3 regions of the Streptomyces sp. NPDC056479 genome follow, and region 1 is predicted to be linked to each of the others. Evidence: riboswitches for the same ligand, from Rfam matches in the RefSeq annotation. Region 1 holds a riboswitch; each other region holds the start of a gene.
What was found. Region 1 has a riboswitch for cyclic di-AMP ahead of ACFQ6S_RS16095 (M23 family metallopeptidase). Riboswitches for the same ligand answer to the same signal wherever they lie in the genome.
Positions count from the first base shown of each region.

Region 1 (7,852 bases):
CGCGGTCAAGCGCGTCCTCGACGTCACCGCCGAGGAGGTCCAGGCGGTCGCCAAGGCACGGCTGCGTCCCGACAACCGCGCGGTGCTGGTGTACGAGCCGGTCGCCGCCGAGGACGAGGAACTGGACGCCGCCACCACCGACGAGAACGAGGAGTCGGCCCAGTGACCGAGCTCGCCAGCATGGAGTTCCACCCGCAGCCCCAGGCCGGCCAGGCCCGGCCCTGGGCGTTCCCGGCGCCCGAGCGCGGCAAGCTGGACAACGGCCTGACGGTCCTGCGCTGTCACCGCCCCGGCCAGCAGGTCATCGCCGTCGAGGTGCTCCTGGACACGCCCCTGGACGCCGAGCCCAAGGGCGTCGACGGCATCGCCACGATCATGGCGCGCGCCCTGTCCGAGGGCACCGACAAGCACACCGCAGAGGAGTTCGCCGCCGAGCTGGAGCGCTGCGGTGCCACGCTCGACGCCTACGCCGACCACTCCGGCGTCCGGGTCAGCCTCGAAGTGCCGGTCTCCCGTCTGGCCAAGGCGCTCGGCCTGCTCGCCGACGCGCTCAGGGCGCCCGCGTTCGACGACGCCGAGGTCGAGCGCCTGGTGCGCAACCGGCTCGACGAGATCCCGCACGAGCTGGCCAACCCCTCGCGCCGAGCCGCCAAGGAGCTCTCCAAGGAGCTGTTCCCGGCGACCTCGCGCATGTCCCGCCCGCGCCAGGGCACCGAGGACACCGTCGCCGGCATCGACTCCGCGGGCGTACGCGCCTTCTACGAGCGGCATGTACGCCCCGTGACCTCCACCGTCGTGGTCGTCGGCGACCTCACCGATGTCGACCTCGACGCGCTGCTCGGCGACACCCTGGGTGCCTGGACCGGCTCCCCGGCCGAGCCGCGGCCCGTCCCGCCGGTGACCGCGGACGACACCGGGCGCGTCGTCATCGTCGACCGCCCCGGCGCGGTCCAGACGCAGCTGCTGATCGGCCGTGTCGGCTCCGACCGGCACGACCGCGTGTGGCCCGCGCAGGTGCTCGGCACGTACTGCCTCGGCGGCACCCTCACCTCCCGCCTGGACAAGGTCCTGCGCGAGGAGAAGGGCTACACCTACGGCGTGCGCGCGTTCGGGCAGGTCCTGCGCTCCGCCCCGGACGGCACGGGCGCGGCGATGCTCGCCATCAGCGGCTCCGTCGACACCCCGAACACCGGCCCCGCGCTGGACGACCTCTGGAAGGTCCTGCGCGGTGTCGCCGCCGAGGGGCTGACCGACGCCGAGCGGGACTTCGCCGTGCAGAACCTCGTCGGGGTGGCGCCGCTGAAGTACGAGACCGCGGCCTCCGTGGCGAACACGCTGGCGGACCAGGTCGAGCAGCACCTGCCCGACGACTACCAGGCCACGCTGTACCAGCAGCTCGCCGCGACCGGCACCGTCGAGGCCACTGCCGCGGCCGTGAGCGCCTTCCCGGTGGACCGTCTGGTGACGATCCTCGTCGGCGACGCGGCCGAGATCCGGGAGCCCGTCGAGGCCCTCGGCATCGGCGAAGTCACCGTCGTGGCGGCCGAGTAGACGCGAGACGGCGCCACGCGCGCTGAGGGGCCCTGGTGACGCAAGAGTCACCAGGGCCCCTTTATGCCCGAATTGAGGAGAGGTTGCCTGTCTGGCCTGTGGGATGCGCTACAAAAGCCCTGATCCGTTTGGGGATTGAAAGATGCCCCGTTTAGCGTCTTCCGGGCTGTCCGTCAGGCAGTGCGCCGCAGCCGCGGCACCGGACAGCCATCGCCGAGTCCCCGTACGGCGCGAGCCAGGGGAGCCGGGGACCCATCGAAGTCCCTGGGGTGAATCGGACGCCCGCGCCTGTGCGAGGGGGTCCGTAGGAGACCTTCCTGCTCCGAACCCGTCAGCTAACCCGGTAGGCGAGAAGGAAGGAAAGGACCAGCCACTACATGGCGTTCACCTGCGCCACCGGGAAGAACCGCCCCACCGGGAAGCACCGCCGGCCCAGCCGGTTCGAGCGCACCACCGCCCGCGCTGCCGGCGTCGCCGCGCTCACCGCCACCGGTGTCATAGGCACCCTGGCCGCTCCGGCGCTCGCCGCCGAACCCGCCGCGGAGCAGACCGGCCTCATACCCGCCATCACCGTCGAGAACTCGATCGCCGACCAGCTCGACGCCCAGGCCGCCGCCCAGGAGCGGGCCGCCAAGGAGGCCGCCGCCGCGAAGAAGGCCGCCGAGGAGGCCGCGCGTCTGAAGGCGGCCGAGAAGGCCAAGAAGGAGCGGGAGGCCAAGGAGCGCGCCGCTCGCGAGGCCGAGCGCAAGCGCCTGCTGTCCTACGTCGCCCCGATCGCGGGCTCGTACGTCTCCACCGGCTACAAGGCCGGCGGAGCCGTCTGGTCCTCCGGCAGCCACACCGGCATCGACTTCCACGCCGCCAGCGGCACCACCGTCCACGCGGTCGCCTCCGGCAAGGTCGTCGAGGCCGGCTGGGGTGGGGCGTACGGCAACAACATCGTGATCAAGATGAACGACGGCACGTACACCCAGTACGGCCACCTGTCGTCCATCGGCGTCTCGGTCGGCCAGACCGTCACGCCCGGCCAGCAGATCGGCCTGTCGGGCGCCACCGGCAACGTCACCGGGCCGCACCTGCACTTCGAGGCCCGCACGACGCAGGAGTACGGCTCCGACATCGACCCCGTCTCCTACCTGCGCTCGCACGGCGTGAACATCTGACGCCACCGGCGCACCTCCCCGAAGCCCCGGCTCCCGAGCCGGGGCTTTCGGCGTTTCCGACCCTGATCCGCTGACCAAAAAATATCCATGGATTCCGGCCCTCCGTCGGAAATTCTGGCCGGTTGCAATAGAGTCACTGCGAACACGTCATTCGTCGACGTTTCACGGGGATTAAGCGGAGGTCGGTCATGCGTATTCCGGCGCATTCGGTGTGCACGGCGATCCGGGACGACATCGTGGCCGGTGTCTACGAGCGTGGCGGCCGACTCACCGAGGAAGTCCTCGCCCGCCGTTACGGCGTCTCCCGCGTCCCCGTCCGGGAGGCCCTGCGCACCCTGGAGGCGGAGGGCTTCGTGGTGACCCGGCGGCACGCGGGCGCGTGCGTCGCCGAACCGACCGAGCAGGAGGCCGCCGACCTGCTGGAGATGCGCACCCTCCTGGAACCGCTCGGCGCCTCCCGGGCCGCCCAGCGGCGCACCGAGGCCCATCTGAAGGTCCTGCGCGGCCTGGTAAGGCTGGGGCAGGAGCGGGCCAGGCGCGGAAACAGCGAGGATCTGCGCTCCCTGGGCAGCTGGTTCCACGAGACGCTGGCCCAGTCCTCCGGCAGCCCCGGCCTGTCCTCGGTGCTGACCCAACTACGCCACAAGGTCGCCTGGATGTACGCCGTGGAGGCACCCGTCAACCCCGTCGAGTCCTGGACCGAGCACGGCGCGATCGTGGACGCGGTGGCGCGCGGCGACGGCGAACGCGCCCGCGCGGTCACGGCGCTGCATATCGAACGGTCGCTGTCCTCGCACCGCCTGCGGTTCGGCTCCGGCGGCGAGCGCGCGGAGCGTGTGAGGAATTCGCAACATCCCGTAAACATGCCGAGCCTGCGGCATTAACACAGGCGCCGTATACAAAGAGGGAAAGAAATGGGCGGGGATTATTTATGCTGCCCGTGATCGGGAAATGCGAAGGGCTCGCCCGATAATTCGAGCGAGCCCTTCAGGTGTGCGCGGTGACGTCTTAGAAGCGACGAGCCGCGCGAACGACAATCGAGGCGGCTCAGACCGTCTCGGGCAGTTCCTCGAGACCCTCGGCGACCAGCTTCGCCAGTCGCTCGAGGGCCGCGTCCGCGCCCTCGGCGTCGGAGGCGAGGACGATCTCCTCGCCGCCCTGGGCGCCCAGGCCCAGAACGGCCAGCATGGAGGCCGCGTTGACGGGGTTGCCGTCAGCCTTGGCGATCGTCACCGGGACGCCTGTGGCCGTGGCGGCTCGGACGAAGATGGAGGCGGGGCGGGCATGAAGGCCCTCGGCCCAGCCGACGTTGACGCGGCGCTCAGCCATGTGATGCTGCCCTTCGGTTCTCAGGGTTGTCTAGACCAGTTTCCCACACCCGTGAAGCATGCCGGAACGGGACGGACGTCCCGCCCTTCGGTGACCTTCGGGTCGCGGCCTCGACCCGACGTTCGTCCTCCACAGACTGCCTCGCGCCGTTGTCGTACGCGAGCCGTACTCTGGGCCCCATGCAGAGCGCCTCGGACAGGCACGAGTACCCCGCCCACTGGGAAGCCGACGTGGTGCTGCGCGACGGCGGCACCGCGCGCATCCGCCCCATCACCGTTGATGACGCCGAGCGCCTGGTCAGCTTCTACGAGCAGGTGTCGGACGAGTCGAAGTACTACCGCTTCTTCGCGCCCTACCCGCGACTGTCCGCCAAGGACGTCCACCGCTTCACGCACCACGACTTTGTGGACCGGGTGGGACTCGCGGCCACGGTGGGCGGCGAGTTCATCGCCACCGTACGCTACGACCGGATCGGCGCCGACGGAATGCCCGCGTCCGCGCCCGCCGACGAGGCCGAGGTCGCCTTCCTCGTCCAGGACGCCCACCAGGGGCGCGGCGTCGCCTCCGCCCTGCTCGAACACATCGGCGCGGTCGCGCGCGAGCGGGACATCCGCCGGTTCGCCGCCGAGGTGCTGCCCGCCAACACCAAGATGATCAAGGTGTTCACCGACGCCGGGTACACACAGAAGCGCAGCTTCGAGGACGGCGTCGTACGCCTGGAGTTCGACCTGGAGCCGACCGACCGCTCGCTCGCCGTGCAGTACGCGCGCGAGCAGCGCGCCGAGGCCCGGTCCGTGCAGCGGCTGCTGGTGCCCGGCTCGGTCGCCGTCATCGGCGTGGGCCGCACGCCCGGCGGGGTGGGCCGCAGCGTCCTCGGCAACATCAAGGACGCCGGGTTCACGGGGCGGCTGTACGCCGTGAACAGGGCGTTCCCGGAGGACCTCAAGGAGTTCGACTCGGTGCCGGCGCAGCGTTCCGTGCGGGAGATCGAGGAACAGGTCGACCTCGCCGTGGTCGCCGTGCCGGCCGCCCTCGTCCCCGAGGTCGTCGCCGAGTGCGGCGAGCACGGCGTGCAGGGCCTGGTCGTGCTCTCCGCGGGCTACGCCGAGAGCGGGCCCGACGGGCGCGAGCGCCAGCGCGAACTCGTACGGCAGGCACGCGCGTACGGCATGCGCATCATCGGCCCGAACGCCTTCGGGATCATCAACACCTCCGCCGACGTACGGCTGAACGCCTCGCTCGCGCCCGAGATGCCCCGTCCCGGCCGGATCGGGCTGTTCGCGCAGTCCGGCGCGATCGGGATCGCGCTGCTGTCCCGGCTGCACCGGCGCGGCGGCGGGGTCACCGGGGTCACGGGCGTGTCGACCTTCGTGTCGTCCGGCAACCGCGCCGACGTGTCCGGCAACGACGTCCTGCAGTACTGGTACGACGACCCGGACACCGACGTCGCGCTGATGTACCTGGAGTCCATCGGCAACCCACGCAAGTTCACCCGCCTCGCCCGGCGCACGGCGGCGGCGAAGCCGCTGGTCGTGGTCCAGGGCGCGCGGCACGGCGGCGCGGCACCGCAGGGGCACGCCGTCCGGGCCACGCGGCTGCCGCACGCCACGGTGTCCGCACTGCTGCGGCAGGCCGGTGTGATCCGCGTGGACACCATCACCGAGCTGGTGGACGCGGGACTGCTGCTCGCGCGCCAGCCGCTGCCGGCCGGCCCGCGTGTGGCGATCCTGGGCAACTCCGAGTCGCTGGGCCTGCTGACCTACGACGCGTGTCTGTCGGAGGGCCTGCGGCCGCTGCCGCCGCTGGATCTGACGACGGCCGCGTCGGCGAGGGACTTCCACCAGGCGCTGTCGCGCGCGCTGGCCGACGAGACGTGCGACGCGGTCGTCGTCACCGCCATACCGGCGATCGGCGACGCTTCGACCGGGGACGCAGAGCTGGCGGAGGCACTGAGGACGGCCGCCGAGCGGGTGCCGGGCAAGCCGGTCCTGGTGGTGCACGTGGAACTGGGCGGACTCGCGGAAGCCCTGTCGGCCGCGGCGAGCACCGCACCACGGCCGGACTCGAAGGCGCCCCGCTCCGTGGTCCGCGCCCACCCGATCCGCCCCCTCGACTTCCCCGCCGAGACCCCGCCCGAGCCGTCGGACACCTCCGAGAACGCCCCTCGCCTCATCACCGCCTACCCCGCCGCCGAACGCGCCGTCCGCGCCCTCGGCGAAGCCGTCAAGTACGCGCAGTGGCGACGCGAGGCGGCCGAGCCCGGCAAGGTGCCCGAGTACGAGGACATCGACGAGAAGGGCGCCGCCCGGCTGATCGGCAGGCTGCTCGCGCGCGGGCAGGGCCTCACGCTGGGCACCGACGAGACCTGCGACCTGCTCGGCAAGTACGGCATCCAGGTGCACCGCGCCCTGCACGCCCCCAGCCCCGACACCGCCGCCGACGCCGCCCGCACACTGGGCTACCCGGTCGCCCTCAAGGCCACCGCCCCGCACCTGCGGCACCGCGCCGACCTCGGCGGCGTACGGCTCGACCTCGCGGACGAGGAGCAACTGCGGCGGGCGTACGCCGAGTTGACCGAGCTGTTCGGCAGGCCCGAGGAGCTGCGGCCGGTCGTGCAGAGCATGGCTCCGCGCGGCGTCGACACCGTCGTACGGGCCGTGATCGACCCGGCGGCCGGTGCGGTGCTGTCCTTCGGGCTCGCGGGAGCCGCCTCCCAGCTGCTCGGCGACATGGCGCACCGGCTGATCCCGGTCACCGACCGCGACGCGACCTCGATCGTCCGCTCGATCCGGACGGCACCGCTCCTCTTCGGCTGGCGCGGCTCCGCGCCCGTCGACACCCCGGCCCTGGAAGAGCTGCTGCAGCGGGTGTCGAGGCTGGTCGACGACCACCCGGAGGTCGTCGCGGTCACCCTGGAGCCCGTCGTCGTCGCCACGCACGGCCTCAGCGCGCTCGGCGCGTCCGTGCGCCTCGCACCGCCGCCCGCCCGCGACGACCTCGGACCGAGGACCCTCCCGACGTACTGAGACCGCCCTGAGCGGTGCCTCGCAGTCAGTGGTCCCCCGTAGGATGGGCGTCATGGCCAAGACCAGTACGACGACCCAGGGGCTGCGTGCGGCGATCGAGCGCAGCGGCTACTACCCGGCCCTCGTGGCCGAGGCGGTGGAGGCCGCCGTGGGCGGCGAGCCCATCCGGTCGTACCTGGTCCACCAGGAGACGACGTTCGACCAGAACGAGGTGCGGCGGCATGTGACCGTGCTCGTCCTCACCGGCAACCGCTTCATCGTCAGCCACACCGACGAGCAGGCCGCGGACGGCACCTCCCCGACGCCGTACGCCACGACCTCGACGGAGTCGGTCAAGCTCGGCCGGATCTCCTCGGTCGTGCTCAGCCGCGTCGTCGCCAACCCGGAGCAGTACACGGTGGGCACCCTGCCCCGCGAGGTGGTCCTCACCATCGGCTGGGGCGCCGTCTCCCGCATCGATCTGGAGCCCGCCGCCTGCGGCGACCCCAACTGCGAGGCCGACCACGGCTACACGGGCAGCTCGACGGCGGACGACCTCAGCCTGCGCGTCAGCGAGGCCGGTGACGGTCCGGAGACGGTGCGCCAGGCGCTCGCCTTCGCACAGTCGCTCTCCGAGGCGACCGCGGACCTCGCGCACTGATGGTTCAGTCCACCGCCTGGGACCCGCATCCGGAACCCCTCGCCGTCACCTCCGCGCCGTCCCCCGAGTACGGCAGCGGCTCACTCGCCGATCTGCTGCCCACCCTGGCCGCCGGCATGGCCGTACCGGGCATGACCGCCACG
Region 1 covers NZ_JBHTRZ010000003.1:1,027,068-1,034,919, reverse strand. The annotation lists gene ACFQ6S_RS16105 (M16 family metallopeptidase) at 1-166, shown strand, start outside; gene ACFQ6S_RS16100 (M16 family metallopeptidase) at 163-1,551, shown strand; cyclic di-AMP (ydaO/yuaA leader) riboswitch at 1,753-1,915, shown strand; gene ACFQ6S_RS16095 (M23 family metallopeptidase) at 1,929-2,714, shown strand; gene ACFQ6S_RS16090 (GntR family transcriptional regulator) at 2,903-3,598, shown strand; gene ACFQ6S_RS16085 (HPr family phosphocarrier protein) at 3,762-4,043, opposite strand; gene ACFQ6S_RS16080 (GNAT family N-acetyltransferase) at 4,223-7,069, shown strand; gene ACFQ6S_RS16075 (DUF5998 family protein) at 7,122-7,709, shown strand; gene ACFQ6S_RS16070 (alkaline phosphatase family protein) at 7,709-7,852, shown strand, end outside.

Region 2 (7,852 bases), on a different contig from region 1:
TCCTGATGCTCAAGTGCTCAATCCACCTTGGTGCGTTCGAAGTTGACCGAGCAAGGCGCCTTCAGGCCACCCCGCGAGGGGGTTTGGTGAAGGCGCCCTCCCGGCATCCGCACATCGTGCCTGCGCGCCCCGGCCAGGTGGTTCACAGGTTCTGCACACCGGGTGCCGTCACGGGACGCCGGACGGGCCCAGCCCCGTAGGGAGCGCCCGCACACCCGACGTTCGACTGGTCGTACGTACGTGCGACCTCCTCGAGTCGCACACAACCCTCGGTGGCTGGTTTTCCCGGGGTGACCCGAAACCGCCCCACGGAGAGCCTCCGTCAGAGGTCCGGCGAGATCCGGCAACCATGTCTTGACATACGACGGGAGCGATTCATAGCTTGATTGATCATCTAGGTGCGTGAAGTGAGTTCACGTACATGCACATGAACCACGGCCTGGAGGCGGTCCGCGCATGAGCAGCACCGACGGCACCCGGATCCGCGAGCTGATCGTCACCCCGATCGCCTTCCGCGACCCGCCCCTGCTCAACTCCAACGGCGTCCACGAGCCCCTCGCCCTGCGCGTCATCCTCCAACTCGTCCTGGAGGACGGCACGGTGGGCCTCGGCGAATCCCCGGGCGGCGCCGCCCGTCTGGAGCGACTGCGGGCGGCCGCGAAGGTGGTCGTCGGCATGGACGTCTTCGACACGACGGCCGTGACGGCCGCGGTCGACGCAGCGCTGCTGCCCACCGTGCCCAGTTCCCACGAACGCGGCTGGACCACCTCGGCGGTGGAGGTCGCCTGCCTCGACGCCCAGGGCAGGCTGCTCGGCCGTCCGGTCAGCGATCTGCTCGGCGGCAGGGTCCGGGACTCGGTGCCCTTCGCCGCGTACCTCTTCTACAAGTGGGCGCAACACCCCGCCCTCGACGGCCGCCCGGCGGTCGGCGACGACTGGGGTGAGGCGCTCGATCCCGCCGGGATCGTCGAGCAGGCCCGGCTGATGCAACAGCGGTACGGCTTCCGTTCGTTCAAGCTCAAGGGCGGCGTCTTCCCGCCGGACGAGGCGATCGCGGCGATCAGGGCGCTGGCGGAGGCCTTCCCCGGCCTGCCGTTGCGCCTGGACCCCAACACGGCCTGGACGGTGGAGACTTCGCGGTACGTGGCACGCGAGCTGGACGGCGTACTGGAGTACCTGGAGGACCCGACCGCGACCATCCCCGGCATGGCCGAGGTCGCGAACGACGCGCCGCTCCCTCTTGCCACCAACATGTGTGTGATCGCCTGGGAGCATCTGAAGCCGGCGATCGAGCAGAACGCGATCCAAGTCCTGCTGACCGACCACCACTACTGGGGCGGACTGCGCCGCACCCGTGAACTGGCCGCCGTCTGCGAGGCGTTCGGCATCGCCCTGTCGATGCACTCCAACTCGCACCTGGGCATCAGCCTCGCGGCCCTGACCCATGTGGCGTCGGCCATTCCCGGCCTCGACCACTCCTGCGACACGCACTACCCGTGGAACTCGGCCGACGACGTGATCGTCCCCGGCGTCCTGGAGCTGCGCGACGGGGCGGTCGAGGTCCCCACCGGACCCGGCCTGGGGGTGGACCTCGACCACGACGCCCTCGACCGGCTGCACCGGCTGTACGTCGACTCGGGGGTGCGCTCCCGTGACGACACCGGCTACATGCGGCGGATCCACCCGGAGTACGAACTGCGACTGCCGCGCTGGTGACCTCGACGCGGTGCCGGACGCCGGCCGCGGCGAGGACCTTGGCGTCCCGAGCGATCGGGCTCCATCGCAGCCATGGCCCCGCACGGGCAACGCCGCTACCGTGATCGACCGGCTTCCGCGCGGGCGAAGGAGTGAGGGTGGGCGCAGACGGGTCGACGGCCGTGTTGGTAACCGGTGGCAGCGGGTTCGTCGGCAGTCATCTGGTGAAGCGGCTGCTGGAGCGCGGTCATCGGGTGCACGCCACCGTACGGAGCTCGGCGGCCACGGCCAAAGTGCGGCCGCTGCGGGAGATGCAGGAGGCGCACCCCGGGCAACTGTCGCTGTTCGAGGCGGACCTGCTGGCCGAGGGTTCCTTCGACGAGGCGATGACGGCGTGCCGGACCGTGTTCCATGTGGCGTCGCCGTTCCGTATGCCGGAGAAGATCAAGGACGGGCGCCGGGACATGGTCGACCCGGCCCTGCTCGGCACGCGCAATGTGCTGGCGGCCATCGAGCGGACGCCCACGGTGGACAGGCTCGTCCTGACCTCGACCGTGGGCGCGATCTTCGGCGACTACGCGGACGTCCTGGAGATGGACGACGGGGTGCTGTCGGAGCGGTACTTCAACACCACCAGCACGGTGGAGAACAATCCGTACCACTACGCGAAGACGGTCGCCGAACGCGCCGCGTGGGACGCGGAGGCCGCGCAGGGGCGTTGGCGCATGGTGTCGGTCAACCCCGGCCTGATCCTGGGTCCGTCCCTCACGCCCACCTCGGAGTCGGGCAGTCTGTTCCTGCTCCAGGAGCTGTTCAACGGCTACTTCTTCTACGGCGCACCGGACTTCAGCTTCACCACGGCGGACGTGCGGGAGGTGGCCGACGCGCACATCGCGGCGGCCGAGAACCCGGACGCGAAGGGCCGTTACATCGTGGCGTCCGAGACCATGACGTCGTTCCACGAGATGTCCCGCATCCTGCGGACCCGATACCCCCGCGATCTCCGCCTCCCGCGCACCGCGCTCCCGCACTGGCCGGTGCGCGTCCTGGGTCCGGCCTTCGGACTGAGCCAGGATTACATCCGCAAACACCTTGGCATCCGGTTCCGGGTGGACAACAGCCGCAGTGTGAGCGAACTGGGCATCACCTACCGCCCGATCGAGGAAACGGTCCTGGATCACTACGAAGCGTGGCGACGTAGACGCACCGCGCAGTAAATCGGGCTCCCGCTCCGCGCAAGCGTCGAAGGTCACAGAAACGTATCGGACATTTAACGCCTCAACCTTCACGGGAGGCGCACAAGTTGGCTAGGTTACGGCTCAGACCGCACGACGATCTCCGGCGAACCCCGCCGGGACGCGCGGCTTCCGCCGAGTCCGGTGCGCCCGCAGGGTTCACTGGAGCCGGGGACCCAACCGAACTTGGGGTGAATCGGCCAACTGCCCCTCGGGGCACAGGCCGTAGGGCACACCTTCCGGAACAACCGCCCGAACCCTCCCCCAGAGCCTGAACGGCCTGGGGGTACCCCCACCGCTAACTCGGTAGGCGGATCAGGAAGGAGTACGTCGCCCATGGCGCCGGAAGGCACCGCGCGGCCGGGGGCTCTCAGCCTCCCCGGCATGCGCAACTCCGCACTCGCGTCAGCGGCCCTCACGTCGGTGGCCCTGCTCGGCCAGACGGCGGGCGCCACCCCCTCGGCGGCGGACGAGACGCCCAGCCGTGAAGAGGTCGGCCGACGCATCAGCTCGCTCTACGACCGGGCCGAGACCGACTCGGGGACCTTCAACGCCACCCGCGCGGCGTCGACGGGACCGCGCAAGCGCGCCGCCCGGCCGGCGGACTTCGGATCCTCGCCCGCCGCAGCGCCCCGGGCCGGCGAGAGCAGGGGCGGCGACCCCGCACTCGACAGCGTCACCCGGCAGTGGTTCGACGTCGCACGCGCAAAGCTGGGTCCGACCGTGCCGGCGGTGCTGCCGAGCGACCGGACGCCGGACCGGCCCGCCCCGCAGCGGCCTCCGCGCGAGCTGGACGGCCCCGACCGGGCGCGGGACTCCTCCGGCCGCCCGGCGCTGGAACTCACGGCCGGGCCGGCCGCCGAGTCGACGTCCGCTCGGGCCATCGGCGCGGCTCCCCTCGCGGAGCTCACCGCCGGCCCGATCGCCGCCCTGCCGCCCGCCCCGCCGGCACCGGGAGCGGACCTTCAGGCCACCCAGGTCATCCCGCCCGTCCTCGCTCTCCCGGCCGGAAACGCCCCGGACACGGCCTGGGACACCGCACCGGCGGCCGAGCCGCAGCAGCGCTCCGCACTGCGGACGACCAAGGAGCAGAACCAGCGCAAGCTGGACCGGGCCCGGCAGTTGCTGTCCACCTACCTCGCGCGGCAGAACGATCCGCTCACGGCGCCGCTGGTCCTGCCCGCGGCTGACAACTGGAGCGCGACGCCGGATCCGATCCAGCCCTCACCCGAGGCACAGTGGCAGGCACTGCAAGCGCAGTCGGCCGCCGACCTCACCACGGTCCCGCCCGGCGCCACGGCCTGGCCCGCGGCCGCGCCGGCCCCCATCGCCGACGTCCTCGCGCTCCCGGTCACGGACCAGACCCTCGGCGCCTACCCCGCCCTCACCTCGACGGGGCCGCAGGACACCCGGTCCATCCGCGCCCTGGAGTTCGCCCGCGCCCAACTCGGCAAGCCCTGCGTCTCGGGCACGACCGGCCCGGAGGCATACGACGGCCCCGGCCTCACCCAGGCAGCCTGGAAGGCCGCCGGCATCAGCCTCCCGCGCACGGCTCAGGAGCAGGCGATCGCCGGCCAGGGGGTCGCCCTGACCCGTCTGGAGCCCGGTGACCTGGTGCTCTTCCATGCCGGGCACGTCGGTATCTACTCCGGGAACGGCATGATGATCCACGCCCCGGGGCCGGGGGCCATCATCCGCGAGGAGTCGATCCACTACGCCGGCGAGGCGGCGATCCACAGCGCGATACGCCCCGCCTGAGCGGTCGACCGGCCATCACCACCCCGTCTCCTTCGAGGCGGGGTGGTCGTGCGTTGCCCGTATCCACCAGCACCTGGACATCGGCCAGGGCGAGATCGACTGGGACGCCTTCTTCGGCACGCTGCGCGAACTGAACGTCGACGGCGTCGCCACGGCCTGCGTCTTCGCCTGGGAGGAACGGGCCGAGGAATCCTCGGCGTTCATGCTGGACCGCATCCGCAAGGAACTGGCCGCGTAGGCCGCAGGGCAGTTCAGGCGGCCTTCAGCGCGAGCGGCAGGGTGCTGAGGCAGCTGTGGAGGGGGCGACGCTCCCTCAAGTGGTGCCACACGGCGGACAGATCGCTCTCGGCGCGCAGCCGCGGATCGGCCAGATTCAGCGTGTCGATCTCCTCCGGAGCGATCGTCCGCCGCGTGGTCATCGCGTCTTCCTCCCCGTCCCGCCGTTGCCCGTATGTCCCTGGCCCGACCCAACGTAGTGCGGGCCGGCTCACCCGCCGCGGCGTTCCGCCCCGCGCTGCGCCAGCCACAGGGCGACCGTCTCCGCGATGGGCTGCCCGGTCTCCAGCTCGACGAAGCCGAACTGGCCGCTCTGGTTGCACTCCAGGAACCACCAGATGCCGTCCTCGTCCTCGGCGAAGTCGAAGGCGGCGTACGCCAGTCCGGCCAGAGTGACGTACTCGTGCACCGACTTGCCGATGCGGTCCGGGACCGGAACCGGTTCCCAGCCGTGCCCGGTGTCGCCGTAGCGGCCGTCGACCTGGTCGGGTTCGGCGGCCTTGCGTGCGGCGAACAGCCGGGGACCCACGCTGGTGAGGCGGATGTCGGCCCGTTTGCGGACGTACCGCTGGAGCAGCGCGGGCCCGGCCGCGACGGCCGAGAAGTCCGCGTCGGGGCCGACGAGGGTGGTGGGCAGGGCCAGCGCCGGCTCACCGGGCGGCGGCCCCGAGGCGGACTTCACCACGACGTCCCGGTACTCCTCGGCGAACTCCCGCGCCAGCCGGGGTGCCGTGGTGAAGACCGTCGGCGGCACGGCGAAGCCGCTGACGTGGGCGACCCGCAGCTGCCAGGGCTTCAGCCGGGCCTGGTCGGCGTTGCGCGGATGGTTCATCCACCGTGCGGTGGCGGAGTAGAGCATCCCGTACAGCGCCTGCCGGGTCTCGGCGGTCAGCCAAGGTGAGGGCTCGGCCGCGTGCGCGGCCGGTTCGCCGGGCCTGCGCACCCAGATGGAGCGCAGACCGCCCATGCTGAGCACGTGTCCGTTGACCGACAGGTGGCCGTCGAAGTCGCCGTGGGCGTAGTCGGCGGACAGCACGGCCTTGCCCGGCAGGTCGGCGGGGTCCAGGCGCATCACGGGCGTTCCCGTCCCGTGCAGCCTGGCCACCACCATGTCGGCGGTCACGTCCTCCTCGGACGTGAGGATCAGAACCGTCATGCGCGGCCCGGTCCGTCAGTCGTCGAAGTGGGTCGCGGACCCGGCGGTGGACGTCGTCGTGCCGGCCGCGAGCATCAGGTCCGGGTCACTGACGGCGGGGCGTCCGTCGGGAAGAACGTTCAGTTGCCTGGCCGCGTCGAAGTGATAGGGGATCACCGCGCTCGGAAGCCCCCTGGATATCGCGTAGTTGAGAGTGAACGGTCGCACTCGAAGCCTCCACGGTCGTTGTCTGAGTTACCGTCCTTTACGCGTCACTTGCGTAAGGAATTCATCACTTTCCGCCACATCAGGGTGAACGTGGTCACACATCAAGGGCACCAGCCGCTTGCACGGTCCCCACAAGTCACTCATCGGACGCGGCGCGAGAACTGTCACCGGTGACTGGGCGAGCGGTGCCCGGTGGGCCCCCTCAGGCCTCCGCGGCGTCCGAGCGCAGTGCGCGGAGCAAGGGCGGGGCGGCCTGGGTCAGTTGGGTGATCTGATCGTCGATCAGCCCGATGCCTGCGTCGAGCGCCTGCATGCCCGGCGTCGCGCCGAATCCGGCGAACTCCCGCCAGGTGATGACCGGCTGGTGCTCCCGTAAGGCCTCGTACGCCATGGCGGCGCCGGATGTGTCGTTCCGTGTGCTGGACCGATCGCCCCCTCGACCGGTCCAGCCACGCCCGGAGGTCAGCGGAACGCGCGCTTGTCGGCGTGCAGTCGCTCCGCGAGCCGGATGGTGATGAACTCGTTGTCGTCCGCCTGGCCGGCCGTACGGCCCGAGGAGAACGGGAAGTTGTTGTCGTTCAGGACGGCCAGCGTCCGGTCGTCGACGAGGTTCACGTCCTCGATCGTCTGGAAGGGGAAGCGGAAGGTCTCCCCGAAGCCGCCGAGCCCCTTGGGGTTGGCGATGTCCAGCAGGTCGGCGACCAGTGTCTTGTCCATCAGCCCGTCGCCGTTGCGGTCCCGGGTGTCGGCGAGGTAGATCCGCTTGAACTTGGCCGTGTCGCCCTGCCCGCCATCGCGCTCGATGACCAGGAACCGGTGCCGGTCGACGGCGATGGCGTCCCCGATGGCGTTCGCGGTCGACTCCAGGCGGTAGACGAACCGCTTCCCGGTGTACGCGCGCATGCGCAGGTCGAACTCGCTGAACCGCAGATCGCCGGGGGTGTCCCCGTTCACGGTGCCTTCGAGGAGCGGGTAGAGACGGCGGCCGTCCACGGAGCGGACCAGGCCCTCGAAACCCTTGCTGCTCGCTATGTTCGGCTGGGCGCCGTCCAGGTACGGGTTCTCCGGCGCCTTCACCCCGTCGAGCGCGATGGGAGCCTCCAGGAGGCGGCCCTTGGCGGAGAAGTGCAGCAGCCAGGGGCCGAACTCGTCGCCCAGCCAGTACGTCCCATCGGGCATCCGCTGGATCGACTCGACGTCGAAGTCGGCGCCGGTGAGCACCCGGTCGGCCCGCGTCAGCGGGAACGACACGTGGCGGTCGGGGTCGCTCAGGTTGAACCCGCCGAGCACCTTGACCTCGCCGGTCCGCGTGTCCGGCTTGATGCGGTGGACGCGCAGCTGGAAGTCGGCGCTGTTGGCCTTGTTGCCGTAGCCGTTGTCCGACAGCACGTCGAAGGTGCCGTCACGCCGGTTCACGACACCGCTGAAGCCCTGCACCGGCTGGTGCGCGAACGGCGCCGCGATTCCGTTGAAGGGGCCCGCACCGATGGCGGAGCCGGACGGCTCGCTGCCCGGCACGAACGTC
Region 2 covers NZ_JBHTRZ010000011.1:44,569-52,420, forward strand. The annotation lists gene ACFQ6S_RS35965 (glucarate dehydratase family protein) at 457-1,716, shown strand; gene ACFQ6S_RS35970 (NAD-dependent epimerase/dehydratase family protein) at 1,854-2,912, shown strand; cyclic di-AMP (ydaO/yuaA leader) riboswitch at 3,054-3,258, shown strand; gene ACFQ6S_RS35975 (NlpC/P60 family protein) at 3,267-4,688, shown strand; partial or broken gene ACFQ6S_RS35980 (TIM barrel protein) at 4,744-4,926, shown strand; gene ACFQ6S_RS35985 (hypothetical protein) at 4,940-5,107, opposite strand; gene tgmB (ATP-grasp ribosomal peptide maturase) at 5,176-6,120, opposite strand; gene tgmA (putative ATP-grasp-modified RiPP) at 6,136-6,327, opposite strand; gene ACFQ6S_RS36000 (hypothetical protein) at 6,530-6,718, opposite strand; gene ACFQ6S_RS36005 (esterase-like activity of phytase family protein) at 6,790-7,852, opposite strand, start outside.
Region 2: linked by a shared signal. The riboswitch ahead of ACFQ6S_RS35975 (NlpC/P60 family protein) and the one ahead of ACFQ6S_RS16095 (M23 family metallopeptidase) in region 1 are both predicted to bind cyclic di-AMP.

Region 3 (7,852 bases), on a different contig from region 1:
GGATGTCGTGCTCGCTGACGACGACCTCCTCGGCGCCGATCCGCTCCATGATCGCGAGCAGCACCAGCGCGCCGGCCGCGATGACGTCGACCCGCCCCGGGTGCATGGAGGGCACGGCCGCGCGCTCGGCGTGGGTGGAGCGCAGCAGCCAGCCGGTGATCTCACGGACCCGGTTGGCGGCGATCCGGGAGTGATGGATGCGGGTCGAGTCGTACTCGGGCAGATCCTGGGCGATGGCCGACACCGTGGTGACCGAGCCGGCCAGCCCCACCAGCGTCCTGGCCTCGCGCAGCGGCACGGTCTCCTCGGCGAGGTCGAGAGCCGCCTCGATGTCGGCCCGTATGGCCGCGACCTGCTCCTCGGACGGAGGGTCGGAGACCACACCGTCCCGCACGAGATGCCGCTCGGTCATCCGCACACAGCCGACGTCGACGGACCGCGCCGCGCGCACATGCTCCTCGCCGACGACGAACTCGGTCGAACCTCCGCCGATGTCCACGACGAGGTAGGGCCGATGCAGGTCCTCACGCCCCGTCAGCTCCTTCGTCGCGCCCGTGAAGGAGAACTCGGCCTCCTGGTCCCCGGTGATGACCTCGGGCTCGACGCCCAGGATGTCCATCACCCCGCGCACGAACTCGTCCCGGTTCTCGGCGTCCCGGGAGGCGGACGTGGCCACGAAGCGGAGCCGCTCGGCACCGTGCTCCTTGATGATCGCCGCGTAGTCACGGCAGGCGGCGAAGGTCCGCTCCAGCGCCTCCGGAGCGAGCCGCCCCGTGCGGTCGACGCCCTGGCCGAGCCGCACGATGGTCATACGGCGGTCCAGGTCGACGAGTTCACCGGTGACAGGGTCGACGTCGGCGACGAGGAGCCGGATGGAGTTCGTACCGCAGTCGATGGCGGCGACGCGGGTCATGGGTGCCCTTCTGACGTACGGGATATTTTCAACACCGGTCCGCATCTTTCAGCCCGTCCGGCGTTCGAGGACGAGGCCCGTCCAGGGCCGATGCGGGGGTCCAGGGGCGGCGGGGGCGAGATCACTCGGCCGGAACGACGCACGGCCCCTTCCGCCACCACTCCGGCAGCATCGCGATGGCCTCGTCCCCCAGCGGATTCACCCCGGGCCCGGCCGCCAGCGAGTGCGCGACCAGCACATGCAGACACTTCACCCGGTCCGGCATACCGCCCGCGCTCGGAAACCCGGTCAGCTCCTCGATCTCGTCCCGGCGCCGGATGTAGTCCTCGTGCGCGGAGCGATACGCGGCGGCCAGCTCCGGATCCGTCTCCAGCCGAGCGGTCATCTCCTTCATCACGCCCTCGGCCTCCAGCGTCCCGATCGCCGACGATGCCTTCGGGCACGTCAGGTAGTACAGCGTCGGGAAGGGCGTGCCGTCGGGCAGCCGAGGGGCCGTCTCGACGACGTCCGGCTGCCCGCACGGGCACCGGTGCGCGATCGCGCGCAGCCCGCGCGGGGGCCGCCCGAGCTGCTGCTTGAAGGCCTCGACGTCCGCGTCGGTGGGCTCGGTGCGCGGGGTGGGCGGCGGGGGCGTTTCCATGCCTGTCTTTCTATCGGTTCTCGCCGGCGATCTCAGGACCGGTCCGGGCGATCGGTTCTCACTGGGCGGCGGCGTCGGCCTTGTCGACCCCGTCCCAGATGTTCGCGTACCAGGGGCGGTCGGCCGCGCTCTGGTCGGTCCGCGACTTCTTCACCGCGTCCGGGTCGACCACGATGTAGCCGGTCTCCCCGGGCATCACATAGTGCAGCCGCTGCCGGATCTGCTGCTCGGCGTACGCGTCGTCCTGCCAGCGTGCCTTGATGTCACGCAGCTGCTCGACGCGCTGGGCGGCCTCCTCCTGCTGCCGCTGCTGATCGGCGATCTCGGCGCGCTGGGAGACGTACTGCCTTATGGGGTAGGCCAGTGCCACGACGAGGGAGCAGACCACCAGCGCGAGCAGCGCGGCGCGTCCGGTGAGCCGGGAGCGCCGGGCCTGCCGCTTGGTCTGGGAGCGGTAGACACGGGCCGCGGTCTGCTCGCCGAGCAACCGGATCCTGGTCGCGGTGGAGAAACGGTCCCGGTCCTTGACGGCCATCGGCTCTCCGCCTCCCCTTTCACGTGCGTACGTCCCCGCACACGGTACGGGACCGAGTACGGGGACGTACGTACGACTGGCTAAGCCTTACCCAGGTGGGGTCAGCCGGGCTCAGCCCTTGAAGCGCGGGAAGGCGCTGCGGCCGGCGTACACCGCGGCGTCGTCGAGGATCTCCTCGATGCGCAGCAGCTGGTTGTACTTCGCGACGCGCTCGGAACGGGCCGGGGCGCCGGTCTTGATCTGGCCGCAGTTGGTGGCGACGGCCAGGTCGGCGATGGTGACGTCCTCGGTCTCACCGGAGCGGTGGGACATCATGCACTTGAAGCCGCTGCGCTGGGCGAGCTCCACGGCGTCGAGGGTCTCGGTGAGCGAACCGATCTGGTTCACCTTCACGAGCAGCGCGTTGGCGGCGCCGTCGTCGATGCCGCGGGCCAGGCGCTCCGGGTTGGTGACGAACAGGTCGTCGCCGACGATCTGCACCTTGTCGCCGAGCTTGTCGGTGAGGACCTTCCAGCCGGCCCAGTCGTCCTCGAAGAGCGGGTCCTCGATGGAGACGAGCGGGTAGGCCGCCACGAGCTCCTCGTAGTACTCCGTCATCTCGGCGGCGGAGCGCTCCTTGCCCTCGAAGAGGTACTTGCCGTCCTTGTAGAACTCGGAGGCGGCGACGTCGAGCGCGAGGGCGATCTGCTCGCCGGGGGCGTAACCGGCTTCCTTGATGGCCTCGAGGATGAGGTCGAGGGCCTCGCGGTTGGAGCCGAGGTTCGGGGCGAAGCCGCCCTCGTCGCCGAGGCCGGTGGACAGGCCGCGGCTCTTCAGCACCTTCTTGAGGGTGTGGTAGACCTCGGTGCCCCAGCGCAGGGCCTCGGAGAAGGACTCCGCGCCGATCGGGGCGATCATGAACTCCTGGATGTCGACGTTGGAGTCCGCGTGGGATCCACCGTTGAGGATGTTCATCATCGGGACGGGGAGCAGGTGCGCGTTCGGGCCACCGAGGTAGCGGAACAGCGGGAGGTCGGAGGCCTCGGAGGCGGCGTGCGCGACGGCGAGCGAGACGCCGAGGATGGCGTTGGCGCCGAGCGAGCCCTTGTTGTCGGTGGCGTCCAGGTCGAACATCGCCTGGTCGATCAGGCGCTGCTCGGTGGCGTCGTAGCCGACCAGCTCCGGGCCGATCTGCTCGATGACGGCGAGGACGGCCTTCTCGACGCCCTTGCCCTGGTAGCGGTTGGGGTCACCGTCGCGGAGCTCGATGGCCTCGAAGGCGCCCGTGGAGGCGCCGGACGGGACGGCGGCACGACCCGTGCTGCCGTCGTCGAGGCCGACCTCGACCTCGACCGTGGGGTTGCCTCGGGAGTCCAGGATTTCCCGGGCTACGACGACGTCGATGGACGGCACGAGCATCTCCTTCTTCGGATGTGACGCGGGTACGCAGACCGCGGTGGGTACTGCGAGACGAGCCTAACCGGCTCCGGGCGTTCGGCCAGCGGTCGACCGCCCCGTGGACAGAACCGAGAGTAAATTGTTTCCGAACGGAACAAAAACGATCCGCGCTCGGCCCCGTGTCCGGACCCGCGCTCGGACCCGCGCTCGGACCCGCACAAGAAAGAGCCCCGCCCCGGTGCGTACGGGGGAAAACGCACCGAGGCGGGGAGTTCGTGGGGACGGGGGTGGCCCTCACGACGCCTTCACTATGAGGTCCACGGATGTGAAGGCGCTGTGGTTCAGCTGTCGGCCGCGTAGTACCGCGGGCCGCCGGATGTCGCGGCCCGCCGCGCCGGCTTACTTCAGGTGCAGCTGCTGACCCGGGTAGATCAGGTTCGCGTCCTCGACGATGTCCTTGTTCAGCTTGAAGAGGTTCTCCCAGCCGCCCTTGACGTTCTTCTTCTCGGCGATCGAGCTGAGGGTGTCGCCCTTGACGACCTTGTACTCGCCGTCACCCTTCTTGACCTTCTTGCCGGTCGGGGTGGTGACGGTCTTGGTGCTCTTCTTGGCGGCCGGGCGGTCGGCGGAGCGGGAGGCCGACTGCTGCTCGGAGGAGCGGGTGGTGGTCTCGCTGCTCTGCGAGGAACCACTGGCGGAGGAGCCGTTGTAGGCGGCGCTCGACAGGCCGGTGCCGCAGTTCGGCCAGGCACCCTTGCCCTGGCCCGCGAGGACCTTCTCGCCTATCTCGATCTGCTGGGCCTTGGTGGCCTGGTCGGCGGTGGAGGCGTACTGGGTACCGCCGTACGCGGCCCAGGTGGAGGCGGAGAACTGCAGACCGCCGTAGTAGCCGTTGCCGGTGTTGATCGACCAGTTGCCGCCGGCCTCGCACTGGGCGACGGCGTCCCACTCGGAGGCGGTGGCGGCCGAGGCGCTGCCGGCGGCCATCAGCGGGGCGGCGACGGCGGCGGCACCGGTGACGCCGACGACGGCGATGGCGCGAGCGGCCTTGGACGGACGACGGTGCTTGCCCTTGCTGGAAAACAGCATGGTTGGATCCCCTCACCGACGCCTACGAGGTGAGCTGTCGGGTTCGGGCCGGTTGAGTTGCCCGGCCGCGCACGTTCGCCTCTCGGCTCCCGCTGCGCGACTTCACCCCGAGCCGGTTCCGGCCGTGCGGCCCCGAAGGACCTCAACTGCCGGACCCGGCGCAAACCTTGGGTCCCCCGCTCCTGCCTACGGCGCTTGACGCGACGACTGTTCCCGTACGGCCGCCGGCAGGATTCGGCGTGACGGCTGTCGGGGCTCGCACTGGTGGCGAGCGGTCATGACCGTAGACACGCGAATCGGGGAATTACAAAGACGATCAGGGCTTCTGAGATCTATCTCTCACTGCTTTCAAAACGGACATTACATGGCGAAACGTGACGCGAACTGCCGCTGTTTTTCGCCCTGTTCGACCATTATTCGGCAGGGACGTCCAGGGTCTGACCGGCGAAGATGTGGTTCGCGTCGGCGCCGATGGCCTTCTTGTTCGCGTCATACAGCGCGCGCCACCCGCCCTCGAGCTCAAGGGAGTCGGCGATGGAGGCGAGAGTGTCGCCGGGGCGGACGCTGTACGAGGCGTGGCGACCGGAGGACTTGACGGCGCCCTCGACGGCGGCGCTCTCGTCGGCGCTGGGGCCGCGATGACGCCCGGAGCCGGCCGCCGCGTCGTCGATCGACCCGGTGTCGACAAGGCTCCAGGAGCCCGCATCCTGCTCAGAGTTGTCCTGATTGTCGCTCTTGGGGGTCTCTATGGGAGAGCTGTCCGGCGACTGTGAGGCTTCCGAGTCGGGTGACGCATCGGACTTCGCAGACTTGTCGGCCGAAGCGGACGATGAGGGCGAAGACGAGGAATTATCGGGCGATTCGGACGAAGCGTCGGATGAGTCGCTCGGCGAGTTCGAGGCATCGCCGGACGAGGCCGACGCGCCGGAGGACTCGGAATCACTCGATGAATCAGATGAACCCGACGAGCTGGACGAGCTGGACGACTTGGGCGAATCGAGCAATCCGGAGGATCCGGACACCTCGGAGGGCGAGTCCTCCGCCACCCCGGTGTCGAGGTCGACCGAGCCGGACGCCTTGGTGAGCCCGTTGAGCACCGCACAGGTGCCCCAGGGGCTGGTCCCCCGGTCCGCCAGGACGTCCTGCGCCACGGCGATCTGCTGCGAGCGGCTGGCCAGGTCGGGGGTGGAGGCGTAGTCGAGGCCGCCGAACTTCTCCCAGTCGTCCTGGGTCAACTGGAGTCCGCCGTACCGCCCGTTGCCGGTGTCGGCGCTCCAGGAGCCGCCGCTCTCGCACTCGGCGACCTTGTCCCACACATTGCCGTCGGCCGCGCTGGCGCCCGAGGCACCGAGGAGCGGGATGGCGATGGCGGAACCGGTCACCCCGGCCGCGACGAGAAGAGCCGGAGCCTGACGAGGGCGACGGTGACGACCGTTCCCGGAGAGCATGCGGGCGCCTTTCACGAGACAGCAGTGACTGTGGCGCGTGAAACCTGGGCGCCTTGTTGATCCGTGAACGTATAGGCAGACGATCACTTGTCACAAGTTAATGCCGCGTAGATCACGTGAAGATCACAGACTTGAGCGCATGTCACGTTCGCGAGGGCGGACAGACTCACCCAAGCGGGGTGAACTCCACCGGAAGAGTGCGCAGTCCGCGCATGATCAGTCCGCCGCGCCATCTCAACTCCCCCGGATCCGCCGCGAGTCGGAGGTCCGGGAGGCGGGTGAGGAGCGTGCCGAGGGCGGTCTGGCCCTCCAGACGGGCGAGCGGGGCGCCGAGGCAGTAGTGGATGCCGTGGCCGTAACCGAGGTGCTGGTTGTCACGGCGGCCCAGGTCCAGGACGTCCGGGTGGCCGAACCGCGCCGGGTCGCGGTCGGCGGCGGCCAGGACGACGAGGACGGCGTCGCCGGCCGCGATCTGCTGCCCGCCGATGGTGAGCGGCTCGGTGGCGAACCGCCAGGTGGCGAGCTCGACGGGGCCGTCGTAGCGCAGGAGTTCCTCGACGCCGGTCTCGAGGAGGGCGGTGTCGTGGGCGGCCAGGGAGGACTGGAGACGGGCGCGCTGCTCGGGGTGGGTGAGCAGGGCGTAGGTGCCGTTGCCGATGAGATTGACGGTTGTCTCGAAACCGGCGAACAGCAGGATGAAGGCCATGGCCGCGGCCTCGTTCTCGGTGAGGTGCTCACCGTGGTCGGAGGCGCGGATCAGGCCCGAGATGAGGTCCTCCCCGGGGTCGGGGGTGGCGGGGAGTGCCTCGCGCTTGCGGTGGATGAGGTCGGCCAGATACCCGCGCATCTTCTTCACCGACCGCGCGACCCCGCCCCTCGGGCCGCCCTGGTGCCGGATCATCATGCCCGCCCAGTCCCGGAAGTCGTCCTGGTCCTCGCGGGGGACGCCGAGCAGGTCGCAGATGGCGTAGATGGGGAGCGGGAAGGCGAACTCATGGATCAGGTCGGCACTCCCTTTCCGCGCGAACTGGTCGATGAGGTGGTCCGTGAGCTCCTGCACCCGGGGGGCGAACTCGGCGACCCTGCGGGGCGTGAAGGCCTTGGAGACGAGCCGGCGGAGCCTGGTGTGGTCCGGCGGGTCGATGTTGAGCAGATGCGTCATCAGCTCGGCCTTGCGTTCCCCCGGGATACCGGTCTTGCCCTTGGCGTGCGCGGGCTCGTCATGGTGAGCCGGGTTCTTGGAGAGCCGGGGGTCGGCGAGGGTCTGCTTGGCGTCGGCGTACCGGGTGACCAGCCAGGCCTCCACCCCGCTGGGCAGCCGGGTCCGGTGCACGGGGGCGTGCTCACGGAGCCAGGCGTACGCGGGGTAGGGGTCGGTGGCGAACTCCCAGGTGAAGAGCTCGGGGGCCGCGGGGGTGGGGGTCGGGGGGTGGGGCTGGTTGGTCACTCCTTGACGGTAGCTGGCGGGTTGGGGGATTTGCCGAGGGGGCGGGAAGCGGGGGCCGTCTGGGGGGAGTGCGAAGGCGAGGGGGCCGGGAAACGAGGGTTCTGCTGAGGGCGCGGGGAAGCGGGGAGTCCGGCGAGGGCGGGGGACGCTACTGGGCGCCGAGGCCTTCAACGGCTCGCACCGCGTCCCGGTAGGCGCGTGCCGCCACCCGCAGGGCCGCCTCCGGGTCCACCCCGGCCGCCTCCGCTCTGACCGCCATCGCCAGCAGCTCGTACCCGAGGCCCTCGCCCGTCGGCAGCGGCACCTCAAGGCCCGCCGTCCGCACCCGGGACGCCAGCTTCGCCGCGAGGGCGAGTCCCGGCTGGCCGAGGGGGATGCCCTCCGTCACCGACTCGCGCTGCTT
Region 3 covers NZ_JBHTRZ010000006.1:98,963-106,814, forward strand. The annotation lists gene ACFQ6S_RS23875 (exopolyphosphatase) at 1-913, opposite strand, end outside; gene ACFQ6S_RS23880 (DUF501 domain-containing protein) at 1,035-1,553, opposite strand; gene ACFQ6S_RS23885 (septum formation initiator family protein) at 1,612-2,088, opposite strand; gene eno (phosphopyruvate hydratase) at 2,200-3,486, opposite strand; gene ACFQ6S_RS23895 (transglycosylase family protein) at 3,865-4,554, opposite strand; cyclic di-AMP (ydaO/yuaA leader) riboswitch at 4,559-4,758, opposite strand; gene ACFQ6S_RS23900 (transglycosylase family protein) at 4,968-6,002, opposite strand; gene ACFQ6S_RS23905 (cytochrome P450) at 6,169-7,449, opposite strand; gene ACFQ6S_RS23910 (nucleoside triphosphate pyrophosphohydrolase) at 7,598-7,852, opposite strand, start outside.
Region 3: linked by a shared signal. The riboswitch ahead of ACFQ6S_RS23895 (transglycosylase family protein) and the one ahead of ACFQ6S_RS16095 (M23 family metallopeptidase) in region 1 are both predicted to bind cyclic di-AMP.